DNA from 4 places in the Kitasatospora sp. NPDC049285 genome. Region 1 is predicted to be linked to each of the others. Evidence: riboswitches for the same ligand, from Rfam matches in the RefSeq annotation. Region 1 holds a riboswitch; each other region holds the start of a gene.

Region 1 (4,181 bases):
TCCCGGGTGCACATCCCGCTCGGCTTCGGCGACGGCTACCAGGTCGAGGCGGAGGTGTTCACCTTCCGCGGCCTCGCCGACGGCGCCGAGCACCTCGCACTGGCCCTGGGCGAGCCGTCCACCGAGCCCGGCGCCCCCGCCCCGCTGGTGCGCCTGCACTCCGAGTGCCTCACCGGCGACGTCTTCGGCTCGGCCCGCTGCGACTGCGGCCCGCAGCTGCGCGAGTCCGTCGAGAAGATCGCCGAGGCCGGCGGGTACCTGCTCTACCTGCGCCAGGAGGGCCGCGGCATCGGCCTCTACAACAAGCTCGACGCCTACGCCCTGCAGGACACCGGTCTCGACACCTACCAGGCCAACGCCGCGCTCGGCCTGCCCGAGGACGGCCGCGACTACACCGCCGCCGCCCAGATGCTGACCACCCTCGGCGTCCCCGCCGTCCGCCTGCTCAGCAACAACCCCGACAAGGCCGCCCAGCTCACCGCCCTCGGCATCACCGTCGCCGACCGCGTCCCCACCGGCGTCCACGCCTCCCCCAGCAACCTGCGCTACCTGCGCGCCAAGGTCGAGCACACCGGCCACTCGATCCCGCTCGCCCGTCTGGTCGGCTGACACAGGCCGCCGACCAGACGGGGCGCGGGGACTAGCCCGCCTTCCAGAAGCGCACCGAGTCGATGGCGATGTCGGCCGAGGAGCCGACCGCCGCGGTGGTGCCGCCGAGCGAGGTCTCGGACTGCAGCACCCAGTGCATCGGGGTGTTCGGCACCCGCGAGGTGGAGTGGCCGATCAGCTTGCCGTCCAGGTAGAACTTCAGGTCGTTCGCCTGCCACTCGATCCGGCTGGTGTGCCAGGCGCCCGCCACCGGGACGTTGGCGTTGAAGGCGTCCTGGTCGCTGCCGGCCGTCGCGCCCTGGCGGTGCATGAACGCGCCGACGTTGCCGCACAGGTCGCCCTCGGGGAAGTCGACCTCCCCGTCACGCGGCCAGGTGTAGGAGTCCGGCCAGAGCAGCCACGCCACCTTGTAGCCGGTCGCGCAGGTGGCCTTCCAGGTGACCTCGTAGGTGCCGTAGGTGGTGTTCTGCGGCAGCTTCGGCGTGGGCGCGGCGACCCAGGTGCCGCCGCTGTCCCGGTTCAGGTGGATGTTCATCTGCCCGTTCGCGATGGACAGCGTCTTGGCCGGGTTGTAGGTGCCGTTCTTCGAGGTGTCCTGCCAGCCGGACGGGTAGGCCCACCACTTGGCGTCCACCGCGGACGGCAGCCCGGTGCAGTGGCTGGTCTGCAGCGGCCCGTTGGCGCTGCAGCCGGTCCAGCTGCCCAGCGGCACCGATGCGGAGCTGAAGTCGTCCTCCCAGGTCGGCGTGCCCGCGCCGGCGCCGCCGGTCGGCGCGGGAGGCGTCGTCGCGGTCGGGCTCGGCGTCGCGGTCGCGGCCGGGGTGGTGGCCGCGGGCGCCGGCGCCGAGGCGCTGGCGGTCGGGCTGGCGAACGGCGACTGGGCCGGCAGCGGACTGGTCGCGGCCGCCGTCGGGGTCGGCGTCGGTGTCTGAGCCGGGGTCGGTGTCTGAGCCGGAGCCGATGTCGTGGCGGACGCCGTGGCGGCCGGGGTGGTCGCGGTCGGGGTGGTCGTGGGCGCCGCGGTGGGGGCCCAGGTGCGGTACTTGCCGGCGCGGTAGTGGCCGGCGGCGTCTGCCGTGCCCGGGCTGGCCAGCGCGAGCGCGGCGACGGCCAGGCCGGTCGCGGCGGCGACCCTGGCAGGTGTGGCGGAGAGGCGCATGGTTGTCATCCTCGGCGACGCCTACGAGGTGAGCTGTCGGGTTCGGGCCGCACGAGTGGCCCGGCCGTCTGTGGAACGGCTTCACCCCGAGCCGCGACCGTCCGCGGGAATGCGGGGGCCGGGCGTACTGACCTGGTTCCCCCGCTCCCGTCCGTTCCGTAGCTCGGTGTGCCGCAGCCGGGTGGACGGGATTCGGCGTCCCGGCCGCGGTGCCCGCTCGGTGGCGGGCGCCCGTGCAGGCTAGCCGCAGGACGCGTACAAGACAATTGCCGGTCCGGTCGACGTGCCCGACGCGGGGCCGGACCGCATCCTGGATGCACCCCGACGGAGGAGGTGCCCGATGACGGCGCGGCAGCGGAGAGGGCGGCGGCCGTGAGTGCCGCGGTGGCGGTGACGGTGGTCGGCGCCGGACCGTACGGGCTTGCGGTGGCGGCGCATCTGCGGGGGCGGGGAGTGCCGACGCGGGTGTTCGGCGAGCCGATGGGCAGCTGGCGGGCGCGGATGCCGATCGGGATGTTCCTGAAGTCGACCCCGGCGGCGTCGAGCATCTCGTCGCCGCGCCCCGGGTTCGGCTTCAACGACTTCCGGCGGGCGCACGGCGAGCGGCCGGTCGGCGCCCGGTACCCCATTCCGGTGGCGGAGTTCATCCGCTACGGCGAGTGGTTCCAGCGCCAGTGCGTGCCGGACGCCCAGAACAGCGAGGTGGTCTCGGTCACCCCGGAGGCCGGCCGGTTCCTGGTGCGGCTGGCGGACGGTGAGTCCTTCGAGTCCCGCGCGGTGGTGCTGGCCACCGGGTTCCCGCCGTACGCCTGGATCCCGCCGGTGCTGCGCCCGCTGCTGGAGGCGGGCGCAGCCTCGCACTCCAGCGCGCTGACCGACCCGGCGGCGTTCGCCGGGCGGCGGGTCGCGGTGGTGGGGGCGGGGCAGTCCGCGCTGGAGGGGGCGGCGCTGCTGAGCGAGGCGGGGGCCAGCCCGGTGGTGGTGGCGCGCCGGGAGCGGCTGCTGTTCGGCGCGCCGCCGCCGGTCGACGGCGGCGCGGACCGTCCGCTGGCGACGCGGCTGCGCAGCCCGGTCTCGCCACTGGGCCCTGGCTGGCCGCTGATGGCGTTCAGCCGGGCACCGGCCGCCTTCCGCCACCTGCCCGACGGGACCCGGGAGCACTACGTCCGGACGGTCCTCGGCCCGGCGGGCGCCTGGTGGCTGCGCGAGCGGGTCGACGGGGTGCTGCCGGTGGTGACCGGCCGCGAACTGGCGGGCGCCGACCTGAACGGCGCGGTGCGGCTGTCGCTGACCGGGCCGGGCGGGCCGGTCGAGGCCGACCACGTCCTGGTGGCGACCGGTTTCCGGGTGGACGTCTCGCGGCTGGCGATCCTGGACCCGTCCCTGCGCGCGGCGGTGCGCACCCACGCGGGCGCGCCGCGGCTCTCGGCCGGCTTCGAATCCTCGGTGCCGGGGCTGTACTTCACGGGCCTGGCCGCCGCGGACGCCTTCGGCCCGGTGATGCGCTTCGTCTGCGGCACCGGCTTCGCGGCCGGCCGCCTGTCCCGCGCGCTTGCCGCACGGCGGTCCCGACCCGCCGCCTGACGCGCTCGCCCCGGCTACGCGCTCGCTCCGTCGGCTCAGCCGTGCGACCTGCCGGCGACGGCCCGGACCCGGTGGGCCACGCCGTGGATCAAGGAGGCGGCGCTGCGGGTGATCTCCACGGCGACCGGGACGGGGTCGTCGCGGCAGGCCCAGGCGCGGACGGTGCCGCGGCGCGGGAGGACGTCGCGCGGCGGGCGGCGGTCCTGCCAGGCGTTGGCGGCGGCGGAGAGCAGGTCGAGGCGGCCGACCTTGAAGCTGCGCACCAGTTGCGCGCCGGGCGGGACGTCGCGTCCGGTGAGCCACAGGTGCAGGGCGCGGACCACGTCGACGCCGCCGGTGGTCTCGAACAGCCGGAACTGGGCGCCCTGGCGGGGGTTGAAGTCGACCAGCTTGTAGCGGCCGTCGCGGCGGTCGTAGCGCCAGTCCAGGTCGGCGATCCCGCTGTAGCCGATGGAGCGGCACAACCGGGCGGCGAGTTCGGCGAGTTCGGGGTTGGGCAGCGAGCGGGCCAGGGTGGTGAAGCCGCCGCCGGGAGGCCAGTCGCGCTGCTTGAGGCCGGTGAAGACCGCCAGCGGTTCGCCGTCGCGCCCGCAGGTCAGGTGGGTGAACCAGTCCTCGGAGTGCTCGCGCGGCACGTACTCCTGGGCGAGGACGGAGAGTTGCCCGTCGGCGCGGGCCAGGGCGCGCAGTTCGGCCTCGTCGCGGACCAGGGTGGTGTGCGTGACCACGGGGTGGGCGAGCCGGCTGAACGGGGCGAGGTTCTTCAGCACCAGCGGATAGCCCACCTGCCTTGCCGCGTCGAGGAGTTCCGCGCCGGTTCCGGGTGTCG
Region 2 (4,181 bases), on a different contig from region 1:
AGTCCGGTGGCCGGCTCGGTGTGCTGGGTCGCCTGCGGCATGTGCGCTGTCCTCCGTGCTGTCGGTCACGACCGTGAAGGCGGTCTTCATCGGTATGACTTCCCGACCGACAGACAGTGTTACGCGCGGAGGATGACGAGAAGGTCTCGAACCGGCACCGAGTTCGGGGATTCGCGCGGGAATGCGGCGATTGCGCCGCTCGTCCCGGAGGTGCTCAGAGCGACGGCGCCTGCCCTGTCAGCCCCTGCGCCACCGACTCCGGGTAGTCCGGCGAGAGCGGCAGGTCGGGCGCCGTGACCGCGTCGGTCAGCGGACCGGTGCCGACCGGGTGCGGGGCGGCGTGCGCGCTGGGGGCGGCAAGGGAGGCGACCACGCCGACGGCCAGCGAGGCAAAGGCGAGCATGCTGCGCTTCTTCATACCGGGTAGAACGCGCGAGTCGCCGGGAGGTCACGACGGCCAGTGCGCCAGGCCCGCCACCAGCACCTCCGTCAGGCGCTCCAGCGTCACGTCCCGGCCCTCGGCGAGCTGGAACGCCCCCGCCGTGGCCAACGAGGCGTACCCGTGGGCGGTCGCCCGCAGCGTCCGGGCGGCGTGCACCGCCTCCGACCCCGCCAGCCCGTACCCGCGCAGCACCGCGAACAGCACCTCCACCAGCCGTCCGCCCGCCGCGCTCAACTCCGGGTCCGGGTCCGGCGCCTGGGGCAGCGCCGCGTACCGCCGCGGGAACTCGTCGGCGTACCCGGCGTACGCGGTGAGCAGCGCGGCCACCGCCGCCTCCCGGGAGCGGCCGAGCACGGCCGCCGCCAGCCGCTCGGTCAGGTCGTCGGTGGTCCGCACCGCGACCAGCCGGCGCAGTTCGGCGAGACCGCCCGAGACGTGCTTGTACAGCGAGGGGGTGGCCACCCCGGCCTTGGCGGCGACCGCGGCCAGGGTGAGCGCCTCGGCGCCCTGAGCATCGATCAGGTCGAGGGCGTGGTCCACCACGGCGGCGGTGGAGAGTCCGGCGCGGGGCATCAGGCGATCTTCCCGAGGAAGGCGAGCAGGGCGTCGGCGACGAGCTGCGGGTGCGAGGCCATCGGGTAGTGGCCGGCGTCCTCGATCATCACCTTGCGGCCCTTCAGCGCCGCGGCCTGCCGGTCGGCCAGCACCTCCGGCTTCGGGAAGTCGGGGTCCTTGGCGCCCATCAGCACCAGCCCGGGGGCGGTGACCTCCGCGCACCAGCCGATCGGCGCGGAGTTGCCGTGCAGGTACCCGGCCACCGCGGCCTTGCGGGCCGGCTCGCGCAGCATCGCGCCGAGCGAGGCCCGGTAGTCGTCGAAGTCCGCCGGGCGGGCGCCCTTCGGGTAGTAGAACTTCTGCATCGGGCTCCAGATGCCGGGGAAGGCGCCGATGACCGGCCCGGCGACCCCGAACAGAGCCTTCTGGAAGGCGTTCAGCGGCAGGTTCTCGACGAAGGCGTCGATCAGCACCACGCCGCCGGTGCGCTCCGGGGCGAGCGTGGCGGCGCGCACCACGGTGGCACCGGTGTACGAGCTGCCGACCAGCACGGCGCCGCGCAGGTCCAGGTGGGCGAGCAGGGCGACCAGGTCGTCGGCGATCGCGGCCGGGCTGTAGTCGGCGAAGCCGGTGGAGGTCTCGCCCATGCCGCGGAGGTCCATGGTGACCACCCGGTGGCCGGCCGCGCTCAGCAGCGGGGCGAGGAACCGGTAGACCCGGCGGGAGTCGAGCATGCCGGGGAGCAGGACCACCGGGACGCCGTCGCCCGGGGTGTCGTCGTAGGCGAGGGTGCCGCCGGTGACGTCGAGGTACTGGGTGGTGCCGAGGGTGCTGTTCATGGCGGGCCTCCTGGCTGGTCCGGGCTCTCCGGGGTTCGGCTGACTGCCGATAGCCATAAAGCTAAGGCTAATAGCCTTAGCCGTCAAGTCCTGGAGGTGGCGGAGGCCTGGAGGCCCGCCGGAACGGCGGTCGGCGGGTGCGGTCAGATGCCGTCCACCTTGAAGGGGTCGTGTTCGGCGATCAGCTTCTCCAGGCGGGCCTGGTCGACCCGGCTGGTGAGCGCCCCCTCGTCCTGGCGGTCGCGGATCACCTTGGCCAACGTGAACGCGGAGGTGATCTCGAAGAGCAGTCCGACGGCGAGGAACGCGCGCATCCAGGCGTTCACCGGCAGGTAGGCGATCCCGACGACGAGCGCGACGGTGGCGAGGACGAAGGAGGCGGCGGCCTGGAGGTAGAACGCCGCGGTGGTCCGGTGGGGCATCGGTGCGGTCATGGCACCAGGGTCGGGGCGCGGTCGGCCCGGGTCGTGAGCACGGATACTCAACTCCGCCGTCACGGTCCGTCATGCCGGCGGTGGGGGCTTCTGGTAAACCGTCACAAATCACCCATAGGTCGTCAGGAAAGTTTCACAGCCCCTCGGTAGGAGCTTGGAATCATGGGGTCCATAGGATTAACGTTTGATAACGCAGCGCGGTCGGCAACGCCGTAACCAAGCGGCACCGTGCGCCACGCCTAATCCAACCGGGCACGCCCTTCACCGGGCCGCCCAGGAGCCGGGGAACCACCTTCCACCGGGGTGAATCGGAACGGCCCTCGGGCCCGACCGTAGGAGACCTTCCACCTCCGAACCCGTCAGCTAACCCGGTCGGCGACAGGGAAGGAAGGAGCACGCCCCCGTGGCGTCGACCTACACCGAGAGCACCGGCACCCGGCTGCTCGACCACCCGGCCGAGCAGGACGCCGTCCGGCACCGCCTGCCCCGCCAGTCCCGCGCCGGAGCAGCCCCGCTGTTCGGCGCCGCCGCGATGACCGCCGCGCTCGGCGCCACCGGACTCGCCGCCGCCCCCGCGCAGGCCGCCGCCCCGGCACCCGCCGCACCCGCCGTGACCGCCGCTGACGAGGCGTCGGACGGCCTGCTGGCCGCCGACCCCGGGCTCGCCCTCGCCGCCCGCATCCAGCAGCAGGCCGACGGCCAGCGCACCGCGGCCGACGAGAGCGCCCGGGTCGCCGCCGCCCAGGAGGCCGAGGCCAAGCGGGCCGCCCAGCAGGCCGGGACGCACCGCGACGCCTACGCCCTCCCGCTCGCCGACTACCAGCTCACCGCACACTTCGCGCAGTCCGGCGACCACTGGGCGCTGCTGCACACCGGCCTCGACTTCACCGCCCGCACCGGCACCCCCGTCGCCGCCGTCGCCGCCGGCACCGTCACCTCGGCCGGCTGGTCCGGCGCCTACGGCTACCGCGTCATCCAGACCCTGCCCGACGGCACCGAGATCTGGTACTGCCACCTGTCGCAGATCGCCACCCCGTCCGGCCAGGTCACCGCCGGCACCGTCCTCGGCGCGGTCGGTGCCACCGGCAACGTCACCGGACCCCACCTCCACCTGGAGGTCCGCCCCGCCGCGGGCGCCCCGATCGACCCGCTCCCGTGGCTCACCGCCCACGGCCTCCAGCCGTAGGCACCGCCGCCTGACCGGCTATCCCTCCGGGTCCAGGCCCGGGAGCCCGTCCCGCTCGGCCTGGCCCGGGAGGTACTCCTCCGGCGCCAGGTCCGCGAACGCCTCCCGCTGGGCCGGACCCGGCACGTAGTCCTCCGGCGCCAGGTCCGGGTACTCCTCCAGCAGCAGGCGGGCCAGGCCCGGGACGGTCCACTCGCCGCACAGGTCGATCGCGGCCTCGGCCACCGCCGCCTCGAACCCCTCGAAGTCACCGGCGAGTTCGGCCGGCATCGGGAGCCCGCGGGCGGTCAGCTCGGCCAGGTTGCGGTACGAGCGGTGCATCAGGCCCTGCTCCAGCAGCCGCCGCGCCCCGTCGGTGGCCATCCCCACCACCCGGATCCGCTCCGGGCTCCACGCGTCGCCCGGCTCCAGGCCCGGCACCTGCTCGAACGCCGCCTGCCGCTCCTCCTGCGTGAACTCCCGGAAGCCGTCCAGCCACACCCGCACCGCGTCCAGGTCCCACTCCGGCACCCCGTCCGCCCGCAGCAGCAACGCGTACAGCCGCGGCCAGGTCACCAGGTCCGAGCGCCGCAGCAGCCCCGCCAGCAGCTCGCCCTGCCAGTCGGCCTCCTCGTGCAGCCGCTCCCACCGCTTGGCGTTCAGCCGCCGCGCCGTACGCTGACGGTCGATCAGCAGCCGCACCGCCGCGCCGTACGCCAACGGGTCGCCGTCCGGCTGGACGTACA
Region 3 (4,181 bases), on a different contig from region 1:
CACCGCCTGTCCGAGCTCGGCGAGGGCGCCGACGGCGTCCTCGTCGAGCCGCCACAGCGGGACCGTCCCGCCGGTGCGGGCGATCGCGACGGTCAGCACCTCCGCGGTCTCGGCGTCCTCCGCGACCGCCAGCACCGCGCCGGAGTCCCGGACGATCCACTCCGCCTGCTCGACCGAGGAGGTCGGGTACACCGGCACCACCGAGGCGCCGGCCGACCAGGCCGCGAAGTCCAGCAGCATCCACTCGTACCGGGTGCGCGACATCAGTGCGACCCGGTCGCCGGGCCGCACCCCGGCCGCGACCAGTCCGCGCGCGGTGGTCGCCACCTGGTCGGCGAACTGACGGGCCGTCAGGTGCTCCCAACCGCCGTCGGCCCGGCGCCTGCTGGCGACCCGGGCCGCCGGGTCCTCCTGCGCGTTGCGGAAGGGCAGGTCGGCGAGGCTGCCGGTCTCCGGCGGCGCGACCAGGTGGGGGCTGTGCGCCTCGACCACCCGCCCGCCGGAGCGGACGGTCCGGACCGGCACGCGGTCGATCAGGTGTTCAGTGCGCCCGGCACGGGCGAGGGGATGTGCCATGAGCGGACTCCCTTGGGTGGTGGGGGTCCGCCAAGGGTAGGTACTCGGCAGTAAACTTACTAGACGGTAAGTTCCTTGACGGTGCCGGAGATTGTGTAAAAGGTGCGTGTTCCCTGACGGAGCGTCAGCCCTGGTCGGCCTGCGGCGCGGGACCGGTGAACCGCTCGTTCTCCCGGTCGTTGCCGGTGATCGCCTCGGTGCGCCTGCCGGTCGAGAGGTAGTCGCGCACCACCAGCTCCACCGCGTCCTGCGGACTGGTCGTGCCGACCCGCATCATCACCTCGAGCGCGAGGTCCGCGTCGAGCGAGATCGTCACCTTGGCCATCGGGTCGCTCCTGAACGCTCGGGACAGGTCCGTCCGGCCGAGCATAGGCCGCTGCCCCCGGAGCCGACCAGGGTCCCCGAGGGCAGCGGTGCATCAGGCGCGGGCCGGGCCCGCGTCAGGCACTGGGTGGGCGGACGGGTCAGACCCGGCCGGCGAAGTCCGGCGCCCAGTTGGCGATGGTCTCCGTGCGCACACCGGCGCTCGGGTTGGCCGCCTCGACGTACTTGCCGCCGCCGACGTACATCGCCACGTGGTACACGCCCGAGTTGGCGCCGTTGCTGGACCAGAACAGCAGGTCGCCCGGCTGCAGGTTGTCCAGCGACACCCGGGTCGAGTAGTCCGCCTGGTCGGCGGCCACCCGCGGCAGGCTGATGCCGGCCTGGCGGAAGGCCGCCTGGGTCAGGCCCGAGCAGTCCCAACCGCCGTTGCCGGTACCGCCGTAGACGTACGCCTGGCCGACCTTGGACAGCGCGAAGTTCACCGCGGCGGCCTTGGAACCGGTCACCGCGGAGGCGGTGGTGGTGGCGGACTTGGTGGTGCTCGCCGCGATGGTCGAGGTGCTCGCCTTGGCGGTGCTGCTCTTGGCGGCGGCGGTGGAGCCGGTGCTCTGGGTGGTGTTCTTGCCGGTGCCCTGGTGCGAGGAGCCGTTGTTCCAGGAGTCGTGCGAGCCGTTCCACGACGACTTGGTGGACTGCTCGGCCGGGGCGGAGGCGGTCGCGACGTTGCCCAGCGAGAGCTGCTGACCCGGGTAGATCATGTCCGGACCCTCGGTCAGGAGGGAGCGGTTCAGGTCGTACAGCTTCTGCCAGCCGCCGTCCACGTGGTGGCTCTGCGCGATGGTGGACAGCCAGTCGCCCGCGACCACGGTGTAGGTCTCGGCGGCCTGGGTGCTCTGCTGCGGCTGGGCGGCCGGCTGCTGCGGCTGCTGGGCCGGCTTGGTCTCGGCCTTCGCCTGCGGGGCGGCGGCCGGGGCCTGCTGCTGGGCCTTGGGCTGCTGGGTCTTGGCCGCGCTCTGGCCGGCCGAGGTGTCGACCTGCGGGGCGGAGCCGCCCTTGGTCAGACCCGCCTGGATCGAGCAGACCGGCCAGGCGCCGGGGCCCTGCACGGCCAGCACCTTCTCGGCGGTGGCGATCTGCTGGTCCTTGGTGGCCAGGTCGGCGCGCGAGGCGTACGCCGTGCCGCCGAAGGCGGCCCAGGTGCTGTTGGTGAACTGGAGGCCGCCGTAGAAGCCGTTACCGGTGTTGATCGACCAGTCGCCGCTGGACTCGCACTGCGCGACCTTGTCCCAGGTCGACACCGAGGCGGCCGAGGCGGAGCCGGAGGCCAGGCAGGGAACGGTGAGGCCGATGCCGACGACGCCGGTGGTCGCGATCAGGCGGCGGGCGCGCTTGGCGCTGATGGGCAGCATGAAGAAGCGTTCCTCTCCCACGCCTGCGAGGTGAGCTGTCGGATTCGGGCTGGAGTTGCCCGGCCGCGCACACCTGACGGCGTGCACGGCTTCACCCCAAGCCCCGGAGCGGCCTTCGACCACTCCCGGGCGACTTACCTGGTTCCCCCGCCCCTGCCGTGGTGCGTATCGCAATGCCAGCGCACCCGGCGGCAGGACTCGGCGTTCCGGGCGAACTGGGTCCGTGTGACCACGAACGTGGGCAGGAGATTAAGCGGAGTCAAGAGCAATTCGCAAATGGCTGTGAGGGGGGTCACTTTCTTTCGGAATGGCGATCAAGGAATTTCCGGCGAACTCCGATGGGTGGTCCGGAATCTGTTTTCGCGTCAGGGGTCGGCCGATCTTGTGTCCCGTTTGTCACCTTACGTTCTGATCCATGCCTTATGGTGGCTTTGGTGAGTGTTCGGTGCGAGTGGATCGGCGGACGTTTTGGATGGTTTTGCCGATGTTTGGTGGATAATCTCCCTCTGATCGCAAGGCCTTTCCGGAATTCCGGCTCGCTCCCGATGCGTTCTCGAACGCACGTGCCTGACGCTACGTCAGGATGCTTACTCGGATGCCGAGATGCGTGGCTTCGACACCTCCTCTGCCTATGCTGCCCTCGAGTTGAGTCGGGGTAGCGGGCCCCGGAAGGGCGGCGGCGGTGGAGCGGCAGCAGGACGGCGGGCGGCATCGGCGGCCGGTGGTGGGGCGGCGGCGGTTACTGGGGTGGCTGGCGGCGGGGACGGTGGCCGCGGTCGGCGGGGGAGTGGCGCTGCGCGGGTCGCTGGCCGGAGGTGTGGTCCAGACGCCCGTCGCGCTGCCGAGCATGAGCGACCATCAGCACGGTGCCATGAGCAACAGCAGCCCGGCCGCGCCGCCGCCGTCCAGCCCGGCGCCGCTGCCGCCGGCGCCGCCGGTGGACGAGGGCGGCCGCAAGTGGTCGGACGCCAAGGGCTGGGGCGGGCAGCTGCCGGGCCCGAAGAGCGCGGTGCGGATCACCGACCGGGTGCTGCTCGACACCGACGTGCAGGTCGGCTCGCTGCTGGTGGACACCGGCGGTTCGCTGGTCTTCGCCAAGGACCGCTCGGTGACCCTGGCCAGCGCCGGCAACGTGGAGGTCCGCGGCTCGCTCGCGCTCGCCCCGAGCGGCGCGGCCGTGCACACCCTGCGCTTCCCGTCCGTGGACGAACACCGCTTCCAGGGCGGCGGGATGACCGTGGTCGACACCGACACCGGCCTGTGGGTCACCGGGCAGGGGTACCTGCGGCTGGACGGTGCGCCGCGCACCGCCTGGGTCCGGGCCGCCGCCGACCTCAAGCCGGGCGACGCCACCCTCCGGCTGGCCGCCGCGCCGGAGGGCTGGCAGGTCGGCGACGAACTCGCCGTCACCCCGACCGCCCCGCCCGACACCGCCGACTTCTCCACCGCCTACGACCTGTGCACCGTCAAGGCGATCGACGGCGCCGCCGTCACCCTGGACGCGCCGCTGCAGCACGCCCACCCGCGGGTCGCGCTCGGTGGCGGGCTCACGCTCGGCGCGGAGGTGCTCAACCTGACCCGCAACGTCCGGATCGAGGGCACCGAGCAGGGCCGGGCGCACGTCCACGTCACGTCGAGCCGCCCGGCGGACGTCCGGCACGCGGCGATCCGCTGGATGGGCCCGCGCTCGGCCGGCAAGGACAGTTGGAACGGACAGCCCGTCACCGAGCCGGTGCTGGGCCGGTACGGGCTGCACTTCCACATGCTGCTGAACGCCTCGCGCGGCACCGTGGTGGAGGGCGTGGTGGTCCGCGACACCGGCAGCCACGCGTTCGTGCCGCACGCCAGCCACGGCATCACCTTCCGCGGCTG
Region 4 (4,181 bases), on a different contig from region 1:
GCGGAAGCGCGTCGTTGACGGCCTCCTCCAGCACGGCGCCACGGCCGAACCGCTGGTCGATCACCTTGTTCGGGATCTTGCCCTTACGGAAGCCCGGTACGGTGACCTGCTGGTTGATCTTCTTGTACGCCGCGTCGAGGCTGGGCTTGAGCTCCTCGAAGGGCACCTCGACGGTGAGTCGAACCCGGGTCGGGTTCAGAGTCTCGACGGCGCTCTTCACGGTTAGGTCTCCTAGGGGCTTGCGGTCAGGGCGATAGGCGGTTGGGGCTGCATTGCTGTCCGTACTACCGCCAGCGGTCCATCCTACCGGTACCACGAAAGCGACTGTGCCCGGCACCGGCGGCGTTCCGGAAAAGCGGAAGACGACAACAGGGCCCCGCCCGCCGGACGAGACCCTGCCGCACACGGTCGGGGTGACCGGATTCGAACCGACGGCCTTCCGCTCCCAAAGCGGACGCGCTACCAACCTGCGCCACACCCCGTGGTGCCGAGCAGAAGAGTACACGTCGGCCCGCCCCCGACCGGAGCGAAATCCGCGAGCCGACGGCGGCAAAGCGGTGTGCATTCCGCGGCCCCGACCAGGTACGCTAGGCCAGTCCTCACCACCGCCACGGCGGTGCGGGTACGCCTACGCGGGTGTAGCTCAATGGTAGAGCCCCAGTCTTCCAAACTGGTCACGCGAGTTCGATTCTCGTCACCCGCTCCACAGCCCGACGGCCCCGACTGCACCCGCAGTTGGGGCCGTCTGCGTTTCCGCTCGGGCCGTCGGTGTTTCCGCCCGGCAGCCCGAAGGCCCCGCGCAACGCTGCGCGGGGCCTTCGACGGTTACTGCGGGGATCAGACGTTGACGCCGTGGGCGGCCAGGTAGGCGACCGGGTCGATGTCGGAGCCGTAGTCCGGGGTGGTGCGGATCTCGAAGTGCAGGTGCGGGCCGGTCACGTTGCCGGTGGCGCCGGACAGGCCGATCTGCTGACCCGCCGTCACGGACTGGCCGGCCGAGACGGAGATCGAGGAGAGGTGGGCGTACTGGGCGTACTTGCCGTCGGCCAGCTTGATGATGACCTGGTTGCCGTAGGCGCCACCGTTGCCGGCGGAGACCACGGTGCCCGCGGCGATCGCCTTGAGGCTGGTGCCGGTGGAGACCGGGAAGTCGATGCCGGTGTGGTAGCCGCTGGCCCAGTTGGAGCCCGCCACCTTGTAACCGGTGGTGACGCTGCCGGGGGCCGGCGCGACGTAGCCGGAGGAGGCCACCGAGGAGGTGGACGCCTTGGGGGCGGCCTGCACGGTCTTGGCGGTGGAGGTGGTCGACTTCGCCGCGGAGGTGGTCGACTTGGTGGAGCCGGACGCCTTGGCGGTGTCGTTGCTGGACGCCTTCGGGGCCTGCTCGGCCTTCGGGGCGGCCTGCTCGGTCTTCGGCGCGGCGGCGGTCTCCGCGGCCTTGCCGTTGACGGTGAGCTGCTGGCCCGGGTAGATCAGGTTCGGGTTGCCGCCGATGACCGAGCGGTTGTCCTGGTACAGCTTCTGCCAGCCGCCGTCCACCTTCTGGGCGGTGGCGATCTTCGACAGGGTGTCGCCGGAGACGACCTTGTAGTCGTGCGCGGCGGCGGCCGGAGCGGCCTGCGGCGCGGCGGCGGCGGTGTCGGCGACCGGGGTGGCGTCCACCGAGACCTGGGCCCACTGGCGGCCGTTGTCCTGGTGGTCGGTGGTGACGTGCGCGGAAGCGGCGGTCACCGGGAGGCCGACCGCGGCGCCGGCGACGCCGGTGGCGATGGCGATACGGACGAGGGTGGTCATACGCGGCTTGCGGTGCTTGCCCTTGACGGACATGAGCATTCCTCTCCGACGCCTACGAGGTGAGCTGTCGGGTTCGGGCGAGAGTTGCCCGGCCGCAAGCGCGGCTTCACCCCGAGCCGGGGCCCGTGTTCCGGGTCCGGCGACTTACCTGTGGTTCCCCCGCTCCTGCCGTGACTGGGTATCTGGTCGGCACCGGACGGCGGCAGGACTAGGCGTTCCGCTCGGTGGCCCACCCGGACCATTGCCGGGCTGCTGAGGAAGCAAAACCCACGGGTCAGGAGGCTGGCAAGCGCCGAAAAGCCCCGTTCCCAAGATCGGGAAGGGGCTGACGGATCGACAGGTCACGCTCTGCCGAGCGGCCTGCTGCGGTCCGCGCACGGGATCATGACGGTGTGCCTACGAACCCTCTACGCGGGGCGATTTCGGGCACCCTCCGCAGTGCGGTGCGGACGCGGAGTGACGGAACGGGTGACCCTGGTCACCCGCGGGCAGGCCGGTGCGACGGCGCGGGGCGCCTCCCCGTCCGTCGCGGTGTTCCCCCCGGGAGCCGACGGTGCGTCAACCCGCGATCGAGGAGATGGCTTTGGCGACCGAGTTGAGGAACTGCTGGATCGGACCGGCCGCGGTCGACTGGCTCAGCATGAAGCCGAACAGCGCGGCGACGATGAAGTGCCCGCTCTTCAGCTGCTTGTTGCGGATGAAGATGGCGCAGACGATGCCGAACAGGACCAGCGCGGAGACGGAGAAGGCCACCCGGACTCACTTCCTCGGTTCATGGCGGGGACTCGTGTCGGAACCGGAGATGGCTCCAGGCGGAAACCGGCCCCAACCCCCCGTGTCCCCACCAGCCCATCCGGACTCAGTGTGGTCGTTCGTGCGGACTGCGTAAAGGACTTGCCCACAAGCCCGGCGCCGCAACCCGCGCGATGAGACTGATTTTCGCCGACCGTGACCATAGCGGACCGGCCTTGACGGACCGTCGGCGGGCGGCGGACTGCGGGGGCTCTCCCGGCAAACCGGCAGGCAGACCCGCAGGTGATCCATTCCCCGGGTGCCGCAGGAGAATTGGCCGAAGATCAACGTCCCGGGTTGACACTCCGTGGACAGCCCGCGAGCGCCTCCCGCACGGTGCGCCGACCGGCGCGGGCGGGAGTCAGCGACGCCAGACCAGCAGCACGGCGCGGTCGTCGTTGACGTGCTTGGCGACGGTGTCGATGAGCCGGACCGCGGCGCCGGAGCGCCCGGCCACCGGGGCGGTGGCCACCAGCCGGTCCGCCTCGCCCATCAGCCGGTCCATGCCCTCGGCGAGGTCGCGGCCGGGGATCTCCACCATGCCGTCGGTGCACATCAGCAGCAGGTCACCGGGGCCGAGGGTGCCGCGCACCCCTTCGAACTTGGCGCCGTCGTACACCCCGAGCAGCGGGCCCTCGGCCTGCTTGACCTCCCAGTGGCCGGCGCCGGCGAGGCGGTGCATGCCGGGCAGGTGGCCGGCCGACAGCAGCTCGTACTCGCCGGTGTCCAGGTCGAGCACCAGGTGGACGGCGGTGGCGAAGCCCTCCTCCCAGTCCTGGCGGAGCAGGTAGCCGTTGGCGGCGGGCAGGAAGTCGTGGGCGGGCAGCGAGCCGAGCAGGCCGCCGAAGGCGCCGGACAGCAGCAGGGCCCGGCTGCCGGCGTCCATGCCCTTGCCGGAGACGTCGGCGAGCACCGCCTCCAGCACCCGGCCGCCGGGGCCGGTGCGGGCGGCCACCATGAAGTCGCCGGAGAAGGACTGGCCGCCGGCCGGGCGCAGCGCCATGTCGGCGTGCCAGCCCTCCGGGAGCCGGGGGACGCGGCCCTGCACCCGGATCCGCTCGCGCAGGTCGAAGAGCATGGTGGAGCCGCCGCGCCACGGCACGCCGACCCGGCGGCGGAACTGGGCGACCAGCAGCCCGGCGACGCCGACCGCGCCGACCACCAGGGCCGCGCCGGGGGTGACCCCGTAGATGTAGGCGTCGGGGTTGTCGGCCGCGGTCCGCTCCCCGGTGTGCACCAGGGACTCGGTGATCAGCCCGCCGGCCGCGACCGCGTACAGCAGCACCAGGGTGCCGGGGCGCAGCAGCAGGGCGCCGGCCAGGATCGGCAGCACCAGGGCGGTGGGCGGGCACCAGTTGGGGATCCAGACGTTCAGCATGACCAGCAGCGGGACGGCCAGCGCGAGCAGCGCGAAGGCCCACCAGTCGGCGCCGTCGCCGCGGAAGTAGTCCACCCCGGTTCGGCGCAGCCTGCGTCGGGCCCGGTACAGCGCCGCGCGCCACCGGGCCGTCACGGGCTCGCGGGCCGCCTTGGCGGCCGGGCGGCCCGTCGCACTCGTCCGCGTGCTGTCGGCCATGGGGTCCGACCTTATCCAC

The links. Region 1 has a riboswitch for cyclic di-AMP ahead of AB0K51_RS00530 (glycoside hydrolase family 16 protein). Riboswitches for the same ligand answer to the same signal wherever they lie in the genome.
Region 2: it holds a riboswitch for cyclic di-AMP, as region 1 does, so the genes downstream of both, AB0K51_RS25940 (M23 family metallopeptidase) here and AB0K51_RS00530 (glycoside hydrolase family 16 protein) in region 1, are expected to answer to the same signal.
Region 3: it holds a riboswitch for cyclic di-AMP, as region 1 does, so the genes downstream of both, AB0K51_RS16025 (transglycosylase family protein) here and AB0K51_RS00530 (glycoside hydrolase family 16 protein) in region 1, are expected to answer to the same signal.
Region 4: it holds a riboswitch for cyclic di-AMP, as region 1 does, so the genes downstream of both, AB0K51_RS10135 (peptidoglycan DD-metalloendopeptidase family protein) here and AB0K51_RS00530 (glycoside hydrolase family 16 protein) in region 1, are expected to answer to the same signal.

Annotation. Positions count from the first base shown of each region.
Region 1 covers NZ_JBFAQR010000001.1:116,018-120,198, reverse strand. Annotated here, with positions in the region: gene ribA (GTP cyclohydrolase II) at 1-609, shown strand, start outside; gene AB0K51_RS00530 (glycoside hydrolase family 16 protein) at 641-1,768, opposite strand; cyclic di-AMP (ydaO/yuaA leader) riboswitch at 1,772-1,947, opposite strand; gene AB0K51_RS00525 (FAD-dependent oxidoreductase) at 2,141-3,352, shown strand; gene AB0K51_RS00520 (ATP-grasp domain-containing protein) at 3,388-4,181, opposite strand, start outside.
Region 2 covers NZ_JBFAQR010000049.1:36,412-40,592, forward strand. Annotated here, with positions in the region: gene AB0K51_RS25915 (hypothetical protein) at 1-41, opposite strand, end outside; gene AB0K51_RS25920 (hypothetical protein) at 215-418, opposite strand; gene AB0K51_RS25925 (TetR-like C-terminal domain-containing protein) at 449-1,015, opposite strand; gene AB0K51_RS25930 (alpha/beta hydrolase) at 1,015-1,836, opposite strand; gene AB0K51_RS25935 (YiaA/YiaB family inner membrane protein) at 1,980-2,270, opposite strand; cyclic di-AMP (ydaO/yuaA leader) riboswitch at 2,497-2,663, shown strand; gene AB0K51_RS25940 (M23 family metallopeptidase) at 2,674-3,456, shown strand; gene AB0K51_RS25945 (hypothetical protein) at 3,475-4,181, opposite strand, start outside.
Region 3 covers NZ_JBFAQR010000021.1:14,175-18,355, reverse strand. Annotated here, with positions in the region: gene AB0K51_RS16035 (AMP-dependent synthetase/ligase) at 1-576, opposite strand, end outside; gene AB0K51_RS16030 (hypothetical protein) at 701-901, opposite strand; gene AB0K51_RS16025 (transglycosylase family protein) at 1,041-2,309, opposite strand; cyclic di-AMP (ydaO/yuaA leader) riboswitch at 2,315-2,485, opposite strand; gene AB0K51_RS16020 (hypothetical protein) at 2,992-4,181, shown strand, end outside.
Region 4 covers NZ_JBFAQR010000010.1:101,643-105,823, forward strand. Annotated here, with positions in the region: gene tig (trigger factor) at 1-220, opposite strand, end outside; tRNA gene AB0K51_RS10125 (tRNA-Pro) at 409-482, opposite strand; tRNA gene AB0K51_RS10130 (tRNA-Gly) at 633-706, shown strand; gene AB0K51_RS10135 (peptidoglycan DD-metalloendopeptidase family protein) at 838-1,827, opposite strand; cyclic di-AMP (ydaO/yuaA leader) riboswitch at 1,829-1,985, opposite strand; gene AB0K51_RS10140 (hypothetical protein) at 2,353-2,547, opposite strand; gene AB0K51_RS10145 (PP2C family protein-serine/threonine phosphatase) at 2,948-4,162, opposite strand.